One region of the Peribacillus sp. CSMR9 genome, then DNA from elsewhere that is predicted to be linked to it. Evidence: riboswitches for the same ligand, from Rfam matches in the RefSeq annotation. Region 1 holds a riboswitch; the other holds the start of a gene.
The links. Region 1 has a riboswitch for FMN ahead of ribE (riboflavin synthase). Riboswitches for the same ligand answer to the same signal wherever they lie in the genome.

Region 1 (6,429 bases):
CCCCCATCGTACTTGCCAGCAACTTCAGAAACATCTATGTCATCGTGGATTGTCCGGAAGCTGATTCTTTTACTTCCGACCATCAGGATTGCGATATAATCCAAATGTGAGAATTCTTTCGACAGTTCGTTTCCAAGTTCTGAGTGATATGACTCTGCGTGGACCACACCAGCTGTATGTGGACCGACCGTAGCTTGATAAACTTCTCTTTTTTTCCTGTTTATGTACCGATCTACTCGACTTTCTTCTACATTTAGAAGCGTTTGCTCCACTTCGTCAAAAGTGAAACTTTCAGCAGTAGAAAGCTTATTTGCGATTTTCATTTCGAATTCCTCTATCGGAATCATGAAAAACAGGTCATTCAACCGTTTTGCCGTTGAATTTTTATTTACTTCCCATTCCCAAGTATCGTATTGACGGACCAATTCAACGAATTCAGCGACAATATTTGAAGGTTCCAGCAATTTATTTTCAACTGCATACTGATAGAATAATGAAGTTGCTGCCGTCTGTTTACCGTCTTCCTGTTCGACAGTTACAGATGCCCAATCATGCTCGTTCAAATGCAGTGCTGACTTATGATGATCGATCAGAAGCGCTTTGCCTCCGTCTTCCACAAACTGCGTAATCATTTTTTCGTTATCTTCATCAACCGATAGATCAGTAACAATCAATGTATCCTCAATCTTTGCCTGCTCAAGAAATGCTCCTACATTTTGATTAAGGCGACCGATTGAATTATAACTAACCACTACTTCTTCTCCGAATGCCAGCTTAGCGACAATGCCGCAGCCGACTCCATCTAAATCATTATGTGTAAAGAGATGGTACACACAAACCCCTCCTAATAACTAATAATTTTACTTTTCCCTAAAGACAGGAATTTCAATTGCAATCTTTACAATTGTAGCATAATCATATCCGCATATTTTATCATGCTTTCATTACGCGATGCTTTTGTTCGGTTTTTTTTTCGAAAAACCACTAATGATTCATTATTTCATAGAAATTATACCCAAATATAATGAAAACACATTACTTTGAAATTGTATTTCCATGTCTTCCTTTAAAACTGACAGGGCAGCACAGTTAACCTTTAATGATTCAGACATCTCCCCGTTAGTGACTACTTAAAGTCTTACCCTATCCATCTTTCTAGGTCCCTCCCAATAAGTGGCCATATCCATTTTCAAGATTGTCCATACAACAGGGGAAAAATAGGAAGTCACAAATGCTTCATTGACCTTAAAATCCGGCACATCAAAAAGCCGCAGGGAATGTTATTCCCTGCGGCTTTCCTGATGTGAAATCACTGTTCTATCAATTTTCCAAGGTTGGCCATTTCAATGGCACTAACGGCAGCTTCATAGCCTTTGTTACCTGATTTTGTTCCGGCACGTTCAATGGCTTGTTCAATGTTCTCAGTTGTCAACAAACCGAAGATAACCGGTACACCTGTGTCCAAAGAAACGGAAGCCATGCCTTTAGCTGCTTCATTGCAGACATAATCATAATGTGAAGTGGCACCCCTGATTACCGTTCCAAGTCCGATAACCGCATCGTATTTACCCGTATTCACAAGTTTCTTCGCAATTAACGGAAGTTCGAAAGCACCCGGCACCCACGCGATGTCAACATCATTTTCATCAACGCCATGACGCTTAAGGCCATCCAATGCCCCTCCTAAAAGCTTGCTTGTGATAAACTCATTAAATCTTCCTACCACGATTCCGACTTTCAATCCTGATCCTATTAATTGTGCTTCAATAACTTTCCCCATGTCCAATTCCTCCTAATTTTAAAAAACATTTTTTTCATTTAAAGATTAATTTCGCTAAAAATCCTTCAAGCATTCGGGATGTTCAGTTCAAGTGCCTGTTTCCCGATTGTATCACTTTGTTCAAGATACCGAATCAAATCGGCTATCGTAATGAACTTCAGGTTAAATTTCCCAGCGATGACTTCTAAATCGGATACGCGTGCCATCGATCCATCATCATTCATGATTTCACATATGACACCAGCTGGAGCGGCACCGCATAATTTTGCCAAATCCACCGAAGCCTCCGTATGTCCTGCCCTCCTTAATACGCCGCCTTCTTTAGCGACTATCGGAAAAGTGTGACCAGGCCTTTGAAAATCTTCAGCAACCGAATCTTCTTTAAGAAGCTCAAGAATGGTCAAGGACCGTTCAAAAGCACTTATTCCTGTGGAAGTGCTTTTATGATCGACACTAACCGTAAAGGCAGTACCATGATGATCGGTATTTTCTCCTACCATAGGATGCAGGTTCAATTTCCCTGCCAGTTCTTCTGTAATGGTTGTACATATCAAACCTCGTCCATGAGTCGCCATGAAATTGATCGCTTCCGGCGTAGCCTTTTCGGCCAACAAGACGAAATCCCCTTCGTTTTCACGGTCTTCATCATCGGATACGATTACTACCTTGCCAGCTTTCAAATCCTCGATCGCTTCTTCAATTGTATGGAACATCATTACACCGCCCTTTTATTAGAATCCGTGCTCTGCCAAAAACTCTAAATTCAGTCCTGGTTTTGAATCGCCATTTTTCATTTGATGTATAATATATTTCCCTATCATGTCGTTTTCAATGTTAACGATATCGCCAGCCGCTTTTTGTCCCAATACGGTGTCCTGATGAGTCAATGGAATCAGAGATACAGTCAAAAGGTTTCGTTCAATTCCAAATATCGTCAGGCTCGTTCCATCAATGGCTACAGAGCCTTTTGGAATGCAAAAGGCACTGAGCCCTTCTTCCAATTGGATTACATAATATACGGCATTTTCTTTTCGTTCTTTTTTTATGATTGTTCCGGTCCCGTCGATATGACCTGAAACAAAATGACCGCCAAACCTTCCCTGTGCACTCATGGCTCGTTCGAGATTCACAGGTGATCCCAATTTTAACGTCCGGATCGAGGAAGCTTTGACCGTTTCCGGCATTACGTCGACCGTAAACAAACTTTTCGTGAAGGACGTTACCGTTAAGCAGACCCCGTTGACTGAAATACTATCCCCCAGATGAACATCTTCAAGGATTTTTTCAGAACGGATCGACAACTCCATACTGCTTTTCCCTTTTTTCAAGGAATGGACGGTACCGATATCCTCGATGATTCCCGTAAACATGTTTTTCCCCCTTTTATAAAATATAAAAAACCCCTTAGGATGACCTAAGGAGTTAACAGGAGAAATGAGTGAAAAAAACTGTATACCTAAAAGGCCTAATATTTTCTTTTTTGAAAAATTAGGCGTACGTATACACTTGGGTTCCACACGTCCTTCTCCCATCCAGACTTTACTGTCGGCTTTGGAATCTCACCAAATCCTGCCTTTATCAGGCTCGCGGGCTTAGAATTTCTTCATCACCGCCGGTTGGGATTTTCACCCGACCCCGAAGGACTAAAATAATATGAATCTTTGAATATTTTATCACCTTAAAGTGAGGATGTAAAATTTCTAAACTTAAATGGTTCATTTGTTACAGGAACTCCCTCACTTTATGGAAAAATGAAATTCCGCTCCAAGTAACTTCGATGTGCTCCAAAAGGTTAACCGGGCCTAATTGGTGGAATAGGTTATAGGGATTACAATTCAAACAAGGAGGAAGCCCAAGCTTATTGCCATCAACAATTTGCTTTTCTTTCTATTCGTCGTCACGATGAATTTTTTAGCCAATTTCCTGCCTTTGAACGGCCGAACATCTGGAGAGATTTCCGATAAACTGGATGTCCTCTTCACTCCTGCCGGTTATGTATTTTCCATATGGGGTTTAATCTATTTTCTGCTCGCCATCTGGGTATTCAGGCAGTTTTTAAGTAAACATCAAAACAGCCCTGCCAATAAGGCATCCTTCCCTTGGTTCGCTTTAAGCTGTGTCCTAAATGGCGCTTGGCTTTTGGCTTGGCATTACGAACGATTTTTGTTATCCGTATTCATTATCATTGCTCTTTTGGCTATATTATTGGTCAGTTATACAAGCATTAAAAAAGTGGAGCATACTCCTTTCGACCTATTTCCGTTTTCCGTTTATACCGGCTGGGTGAGTGTTGCAGCCATCGCCGACATTTCTTATTACCTTACCTATATCGAATGGGACGGTTTTGGGATTTCCAGTGTAGCTTGGACGATCGTTTTGCTGATTGCAGCAACAATCCTGGCCTTTGTCTTTTCTGGTAAAAACCGGGATTGGTGCTATCCTCTCGTATTCGTTTGGACGTTCATTGGCATCCGGATCCGAAATGGTGCGCCCTGCCAGGTAATCACAGACATTTCTTATATTCTGGCTGCTCTCCTTTTTATCGTGTCGATCACGACCTTCATTAAAAATCGGAAGAACTGATAGGGAAATCTGGTGGTCTAAAAAGCTTGCTGAAGATCGTGCCAGATGTCCTGCCAAGCTTCAAGGCCAACTGAGAGACGGACCAGTTGGTCACTGATGCCCATTTGTTCCCGCGATTCTTCAGGAACGGCAGAATGCGTCATGGTAGCGGGATGCTGGATCAATGTCTCGGCATCCCCTAGACTGACGGCAATTTTGATAAGTTTCAATTTATTGAGGAATTCCTGTGCATCCTGTTTTGTACCATGCAATTCGAAAGAGATAAGGCCGCCTCCGTGTTTCATCTGTTTTTGCATTATATAATGATCCGGTGAAGCTTCATCACCTGGATAATATACCTTTTTCACCTTTGGATGTTTCACAAGTTCATGAAAGATGTTCATTGCATTGGCTGAGTGACGGTCCATCCTGACAGGCAAGGTCTTTAACCCCCGCAATAGTAACCAGGCATCGAATGGTGAAATGATTCCACCGATATCCTTCTGTGTAGTCCCAGCTACCTGATTAATAAAGTCCTTCTTACCAACGACAAGGCCCGCAACGACATCCCCATGTCCGCAAAGATATTTCGTAGCACTATGAAGGACGATATCACACCCATATTCAAGGGGTCTCTGTAAGTAGGGTGTCGAAAACGTATTATCGACTACAATCGTCACATTATATTCCTTCGCTACTCTCACTACCATCTGTAAGTCAATCATTTTCATCGTCGGATTGATCGGGGTTTCTACATAAATGCAGGTCGTTTCCGGCCGAATCATTTTCCTTACCTTTTCTTCTGTATCCATTTCACAAAAATCATGAGTGATGCGGTATTTATTTTTCATTAACTGCAGAAGGCCAAAAGTACAACCATATAAACCCTGTGAACACAGGATGTGGTCATCCGTTTTAGTTAAGGCAAAAAGCACCGCAGAAACTGCAGCCATACCTGATCCGAAAGCAAGGCCAGCTTCCCCGCCTTCCAAAGCGGCAATCTTTTCTTCCAGCACTTGTACCGTCGGATTTCCAAGGCGTGAATAAATATATCCATCTTCTATACCGGCAAAACGCCGTTCCCCTTGCTCGGCCGTTTCAAAAGTGAATGTTGAGGTTTGGAATAATGGTGTTGCCAAGCTTCCTAAATGCTTCTTCGAGTCATATCCTTCATGTATGACTGCCGTTTCAAACTGTTTATACTTTCCTGTCATAACATCTCCTCCTAACCTATGTCTATTGATATCATATGTCAAAAATCCACATAAAGGAAGCGTTTTCATACATAGATATCCCTGTTGTAAAAACCCATAATTTAGTATGTGTGATATAATTTCACAATCTGGTATTTATAGTTGAAGACTTCGGGAGGGCACAAGATGAACAAATTCATTTTTGGTTTTCTGGTCATTTTAACGACTGCGTTAATGGGTTCTTCATTCGCTATAGGAAAAATTGGCTTAGCGTATACTTCCCCAATGTTACTTGCAGCGATTCGGTTCATCCTAGCAGGTTTCATCATGGCCATTGTCGTCAAGCTCATCAAACGCCCGCATCCAAAAAAGATCAAGGATTGGTCAAAATTGAGTATCATCGGTTTTTTCCAGACGGCTGGTGTAATGGGATGCATCTTTGTAGGTTTAAGGACCATTTCAGCCGGGGAACTTTCGATCTTGACATTCATGAACCCATTATTAGTGGTCATTTTTGGAACGCTATTTCTTAGAACGATTTACACCTTGCAACAATGGTCGGGAGTTTTGCTCGGTTTTATTGGCGTTTTTATCACAATGGGGGCACATCTTGATTTGAAGACCGGTACTCTTCTTGGATTAATGTCAGCCATTTCGTGGTCCATTGCGACCCTATTGATGAAAGTTTGGGGACATACCTTCGACACTTGGGTCATGTCAGCCTATCAAATGCTGTGCGGAGGTTTTCTCCTGCTCATTGGATCATTTCTTTTTGAACAGCCCTTTTTCAAGTTTTCCCAGGCATCCATCCTTATTTTGTTATGGCTGGCCATCATGGCATCCATCGTTCAATTTTCTGTTTGGTATTTCCTATTACAAAAGGGGGATTCAGCC
Region 2 (6,429 bases), on a different contig from region 1:
GTGATCATTAATCTATCAGATCAAGCTGCTATTGAAAATAGCAAGGAATCCCTTCAAGCTTTAGAAGCCATTCTCTTCATTGCTAAGGATTTTGGTTTTGAAAAAGTGAAATTCGAAAATGCCCCTATTGAAGAGGTAGGCCAGCTGAATTTAACTGAAGACATAGTGGTGCCCAAAGCACCGAACCAAGTCAATTGATGCAGGGAGTTAGGCTAAATGATGGGGAGAAGTACATGTAATGGTGCTGAAAAGAACGTACATAATAAACACCCTAAAAGAAAAGTGCCCGCGCATGACGGGCACTTTTTTTCTTCTTATAATGAAATACGGGCCATGAACGTAATATCATCTATTTCCATTAAAAATTGTTTCATGTTGTCCTCTAAGGGTTCATCAAAGCTCAGAACCATGATGGCTTCCCCGCCAGCTTTTTTACGACCTACCTGCATTGTGGCGATATTCACTCCGTGGTCACCAAGGATCTTACCTACGTTACCAATAACACCAGGTTTATCGGTATGCTGGATATAAAGTAAATTCGATTCCGGATGAAAGTCGATTTTGAAATCATTCAAACTAACAATTCGAGAACCGTAATTTTCGATATAAGTTCCACTGATTGTTAATTCACGGTTGTCACCTTTTACTTTAAGGCTGATCAAGTTAGAGTACCCTAAAGAGTCCGTAGAGATTTTTTCACCAACTGTGATGCCACGCTCTTTTGCGATCAGCAGGGCATTCACTTCATTGACGGCTGCATCAACTCTTGATTTGAAGAAACCTGAGATCAGACTTTTTGTCAGAATCGCTGTATCGAAGTCCAATGATTCTCCAGCATACGTAACGGAGATTTCCTGAATTCCTTCTTTCATGCACTGAGAAGCAATGGATCCCATTTGCTGAACAAGTTGATAGAATGGTTGTACCTTTTCAAAGACTTCTTTAGAAATGGCTGGAAGGTTGATGGAACTTGAGACTGGATTTCCTTCGAAATAGGTCAATACTTCTTGGGCAACCTGTACGGCCACATTTAATTGGGCCTCTTTCGTAGATGCACCTAGATGAGGTGTAGCTATGACGCTATCCAGTTCAAGCAGTTTATGGCCAAGTGGAGGTTCTTCGACGAAAACGTCCAGTGCCGCTCCGGCAACATGTCCTTCAACTATCGCTTCATATAAGTCATCTTCATCCAGAATACCGCCACGGGCGCAGTTCAGTACATATATGCCTTTTTTACAGGTAAGCAGTTTTTCTTTATTGATCAATCCTCTAGTTTCATTCGTTAGGGGAGTATGCACAGTAATGATGTCTGCTTTAGGAAGCAATTCATCTAAGGGCAGGGATGTAACGGACATTTTCTTTGCACGATCGGCAGTAAGGAACGGATCGTAGACAATGACATCCATACCAAATACTTTAGCACGTTTGGCAATTTCCCCTCCGATACGTCCAAAGCCGACTATACCCAATGTTTTGCCGCGAAGTTCCGTTCCTGTATATGAAGAACGTTTCCACTCCCCATTCTTTAATGAAGCATAAGCTTGCGGAATATGTCGCATCATGGAGGCCATCATCGCAAATGTATGTTCTGCTGTTGAAATGGTATTTCCGTCGGGTGCATTAACCACGACAATTCCGCGTTTTGTCGCTGCGGGGATGTCTATGTTATCGACGCCGACACCAGCGCGTGCTATGATTTTCAACTGCGGCATACGGTTCATTAAATCTTCCGTTACCTTCGTTGCACTTCTTACAAGTATTGCATCAATTCGATCAAGTTCATTTGCCGCTTCTTCTACTGTCTTCTGAATAAGAAGAATATGGGATGCCTCTGATAGCGGTCCGAGTCCTTCTGGTTTGATGGCATCTGCCACTAAAATCCGATACATGCTAAACACCTTCCTAGGGGAGAATAATTATCTTAAATTTCAGTTAATTTTACAATTGAAATGGTAATTATGTCAATTTGACTTAAATGGATGTAAGCGCTTAAAACAATAATTATCATCCTGATCGTGTATGGAAGGCCGCCATAATATTGGCTTCCTCATCGATTGCTAAAAAAGAAAAATTATTTACATTATTCCGAATTATCATTTTGTATATCCAATTATTGTTTTAAACCTTTTAATCTATAAATGGACATTCACCATGACGATAGATATTCATCCTAACTGTATGTAACAGATGCTCAAAACCACTGGTAAGCCCAAAGTGGATTACTGGACCAAAGATAAAGTAAGTAAGTCTTAGCGGATTTGAGTACCGTAACAAGATGATCTTCATATTGGCTTCGAATCCGGCAAGGTGAACTCATGGCATTACGTAAGAGAAATGTAAGATCTTTGGTCCCACTAATCAAATTGGCGGCCAGACAGGAAGTATAGCGATTTATAATGCGGATCAACAGGATAAACAGAAAAAACTGGAGCGATTAAAACGCGTTGTCAGCCGTTTGCCTAAAAGAAAAGGCCTCTGATCAAAGAAAAAAATACATAAGGAGGAATCGAATTATTAAAAACTAGCTGTATTTAAAATAAGGAGATTTTAAAATGGGGCTTATAAACAGAAACGAATATCCCGAGGTGCTTGAACCAAAAGAGATTCAAGAAATGCTTAAGATAGGAAGAAGACAAACATATGAGTTATTAGCCAATGCTCGTTATAGAGTACTATAGGTCGGTAGGAATAATAAAATACCCAAGCATGTCTTTTTTAATTGGTTTGGAGCAAATGATAAAAAGGTTAAAGGCGGAAATTTATTTCTTGCTTTTTTAAATTTGCATGATAAAATCAAATAAATTAAGTGGTGGAGAAACGGTAGGTTTTTGGTAGGAAACTTGGTTGGAAAAGCGGGTTTTCAAAGGGGATTAGTGGAAACACATTAAATCGCCTATATGAATAAACTGCTGATACAAAGCTACTTAACGCACCTTTCGGAAACGAAAGGAAACTAAAAATTTTATAGGTCTATCTTCGGGGCGGGGTGCAATTCCCCACCGGCGGTGATGAAGGAAGTTCTCCTTCTAAGCCCGCGAGCCTTACGGGGCAGGATTTGGTGTGATTCCAAAGCCGACAGTATAGTCTGGATGGGAGAAGATGGAGGTTCCTGAGTGCGTTTCAACAGTCATTTGCTGATACGTTTGTTTGATGTAACCTTTAATTTATCCCTTTAATTCTATTGGAATTAAAGGTTTTTTTATTGAGCATCGACATCATTAAGGAACACTAACCTCTTTTCAGGTAGATCGGAAAAGAAGGAGAGAGAACTATGAAAAAGAATAAAGTGAAAAAAACGGTCACACTGGCAATGATGGGAAGCATTTCTTATTTATTGATGCTTTTGAATTTTCCGTTTCCAGGATTTCCACCTTTTCTGAATGTTGATTTTAGCGACATACCAGCATTGATGGCGGCATTGATTTTTGGTCCTATGGCAGGAATTCTAGTTGAATTCCTTAAAAACCTATTGGATTTAGTCATGACAGGGACCTTGACAGCTGTACCTGTGGGGCATATTGCTAACTTTATAGCTGGAATACTGTTTGTCTTGCCAACTTATTATGTATTTCAGAAAATCAATTCAAAAAAAGGGATGACGTTCGCTTTACTTGCGGGAACAGTTTCCATGGCAGTATTTATGAGTGTTTTAAACTATTATGTCTTTTTACCGGCTTATACCTTCTTTATGGGATGGGATGCAATGTCGGCACCCGAATCAAGAAAGCTAATCACGACGGCAATCTTGCCTTTCAATGTAATTAAAGGCGTGCTTATAACATCTGTATTCATGTTGTTGTTCATTAAATTACAGGCATGGATCAATAAGCAAACATTATATAAAAATGCTTAATGGCATTTACGATAGAAACATAAAAACAACCGATATCCAAATTCGGTTGTTTTTTATGTCCGTTTAATTTGGCAGGGGAAGATGCAATGAAATTGACCAAAAAAAAAAGCCATTCTCGATTGAAAATGGCTTGTATCTTTATTCGAATTTTAGTGCATCCCCGTCAAATGCCTCATCAGCAACTTTAATAGAATCCGTTGGACATCCTTCAAATGCATCCATCATGTCATCTATAAGTACATCTGGAATTTCAACGATTCCCTCGTTATCGTCAAGGGTAACAAATGCAATCCCTTCGTCATCATAATCATATATATCTGGTGCTGCTGCTCCGCAAGCGCCACAAGCGATGCATGTTTCTTTATCCACAATAGTAAATTTAGCCATGAATATAACCCCTCCTAAGTTGATAGACAACTGATAATCTTTTTATTTCAGATTATTATCTCTTTCTTATTGTAAGACCGAATGCCAAACTTTTCAATAGAAATTGTATTGATAATAACTATCATGTAGCAGGATGTCAACGAAAATCATCGAATAATTAACATGGCCCTTTCCATGATGCGTCATTTAGTCACATAATTTTCCTTGTATTCATCAATAATAACGGCGATTTTTGCAGTTTTTTGTTACAATAGGTTTATTGGATAAATGAAACAAGGATGTGAGTCCCATGAAAAATTATCTACAGGCAATCATTCTATATGCGATAAAAAAATTTCAAGGTGAACGTTCCATTTATGCTATATACCATATGCTTCAGGGGAAGAAGTCGTCACAAACAATCCAGGATGCCCATTTATTCGGGTTGACGAATATATTTGGGACAATACCACGATTTACCCGTCAGCAGTTAAATCAAAACATTGAACAGTTCCTTGACCATGAATACATAAATTTAACGGATAAATCAGATGCATTTGAAATTAGTATGCAAGGTGAGGGGATGTTAGTCGATTACTTCAATGATAATCCTTTTCCGAATTTTATAAATGGTTGGAAGTATCACAATATCACCCCGGTTTTCTGGGGAAGGTTAAACTTACTCATTCAAACCATATCCCATATTGTCCACAATGAAAGGCGTTTTTATCCGATACAAAGAAATCCCAAAATCCAATTTTTCGTAAAGGAATTTTTACATGCCAATCGTCAGGACCGAGAGTTGATTGCGCAACATCTATATGAAGAACTGATATCCCTTTTAGAAAGTCAAAGTGATTTGAAACGAGATGTTTTCATTATGAAATTAACTGGGACAAACAGGATTGGGCTTACGTTTGAACAGATTGCAAAAAGGAAAGATCTAGAAGAAGAGTTTATCCGCTTTACTTTCCTTGACTCGTTGCATCAAATGCTTTCTGAAATGGAAACGGGAACGGGTTACCCCCTTTTGTCAACGTTGATCTATGATTGGCAAAGGGGTGAAAATCCTCATTTGACACAATCTACACAAACTACTTTACGATACATCCAAGAAGGGAAAAACCTTGGGGAAATAGCTGAGGTCCGCCGATTGAAAGTCAACACCATTGAGGATCACCTAGTCGAAATTGTTCTATCGGATAAAAGTTTTCCGATTGCCGATTATGTGTCTCTCGACGATGAGAGGGAAATTGCAGCCGCTATTAATGAACTTGGTACGAAAAAGCTTAAGGCTATCAAGCAGATGGTCGATAATAAACAGATAAGCTTTTTCCAAATCAGGCTTGTACTTGCGAAAATAGGTGATGGATGATGAATATAGAACGTGTCCTAAAAGAAAAATTTGGATTTGATGAATTTCGTCCTGGACAAAAAGAAGTGATCGAATCATTGATGTCCGGACGTCATACATTAGCGATGCTACCCACCGGATCCGGTAAATCATTGTGTTATCAGCTGCCGGCTTACCTTTTAAATAAGACTGTCCTAATTGTCTCCCCATTATTATCATTAATGCAGGATCAGGCAGATCAACTGAAGATGAGTGGCGAAAAAAGCGTATTGACCCTCAATTCTTTTTTGACGCTAAATCAAAAAAGGAAAGCTCTCGATCGATTACATAGTTATCGTTTTATCTTTTTATCTCCTGAAATGCTAAGTCTTGAGAGTGTACTAAAATCCTTGAAATCGATAGAAATCGGTTTGTTCGTCATAGATGAAGCACACTGTATCTCACAATGGGGTTACGATTTCCGTCCGGATTATTTGAATTTAGGAGAAGTGAGGCGTGAGTTGAAAAATCCGTTGACGCTTGCCCTGACAGCAACTGCAACCACTGAAGTCCGAAGGGACATCGTAAGTAAACTCGAAATTGGTCAAGCGGAAGAAATCGTCTCATCTGTTGATCGGGAAAATATTGCAATAATTGTCGAGCGCCTGATCAGTTACGATGAAAAGCTATCCCGTGTACTGGAGCTTGTCAGGAAATTTACAGGGAGCGGTATTATTTATTTTTCATCTAAAAAGGTTGCGGAATCGGTCACTGGGTTTTTACAGGAAAACGGGATTGACAGTGTCAATTATTATCACGGTGGCATGGAACAGGAACAAAGGATGCTCATTCAGCAGCAATTCATTTCTGGTCAGTT

Region 2: it holds a riboswitch for FMN, as region 1 does, so the genes downstream of both, N9I19_RS06985 (ECF transporter S component) here and ribE (riboflavin synthase) in region 1, are expected to answer to the same signal.

What each region holds. Positions count from the first base shown of each region.
Region 1 is NZ_JAOPHO010000006.1:56,214-62,642, reverse strand. It holds gene N9I19_RS06050 (DHH family phosphoesterase) at 1-833, opposite strand, end outside; gene ribH (6,7-dimethyl-8-ribityllumazine synthase) at 1,310-1,780, opposite strand; partial or broken gene ribB (3,4-dihydroxy-2-butanone-4-phosphate synthase) at 1,855-2,493, opposite strand; gene ribE (riboflavin synthase) at 2,512-3,150, opposite strand; FMN riboswitch at 3,297-3,427, opposite strand; gene N9I19_RS06030 (tryptophan-rich sensory protein) at 3,683-4,363, shown strand; gene megL (methionine gamma-lyase) at 4,381-5,556, opposite strand; gene N9I19_RS06020 (DMT family transporter) at 5,722-6,429, shown strand, end outside.
Region 2 is NZ_JAOPHO010000008.1:35,123-41,551, reverse strand. It holds gene N9I19_RS06995 (hypothetical protein) at 1-198, shown strand, start outside; gene serA (phosphoglycerate dehydrogenase) at 315-1,889, opposite strand; FMN riboswitch at 2,969-3,105, shown strand; gene N9I19_RS06985 (ECF transporter S component) at 3,272-3,853, shown strand; gene N9I19_RS06980 (ferredoxin) at 3,992-4,240, opposite strand; gene N9I19_RS06975 (YpbB family protein) at 4,530-5,594, shown strand; gene N9I19_RS06970 (RecQ family ATP-dependent DNA helicase) at 5,594-6,429, shown strand, end outside.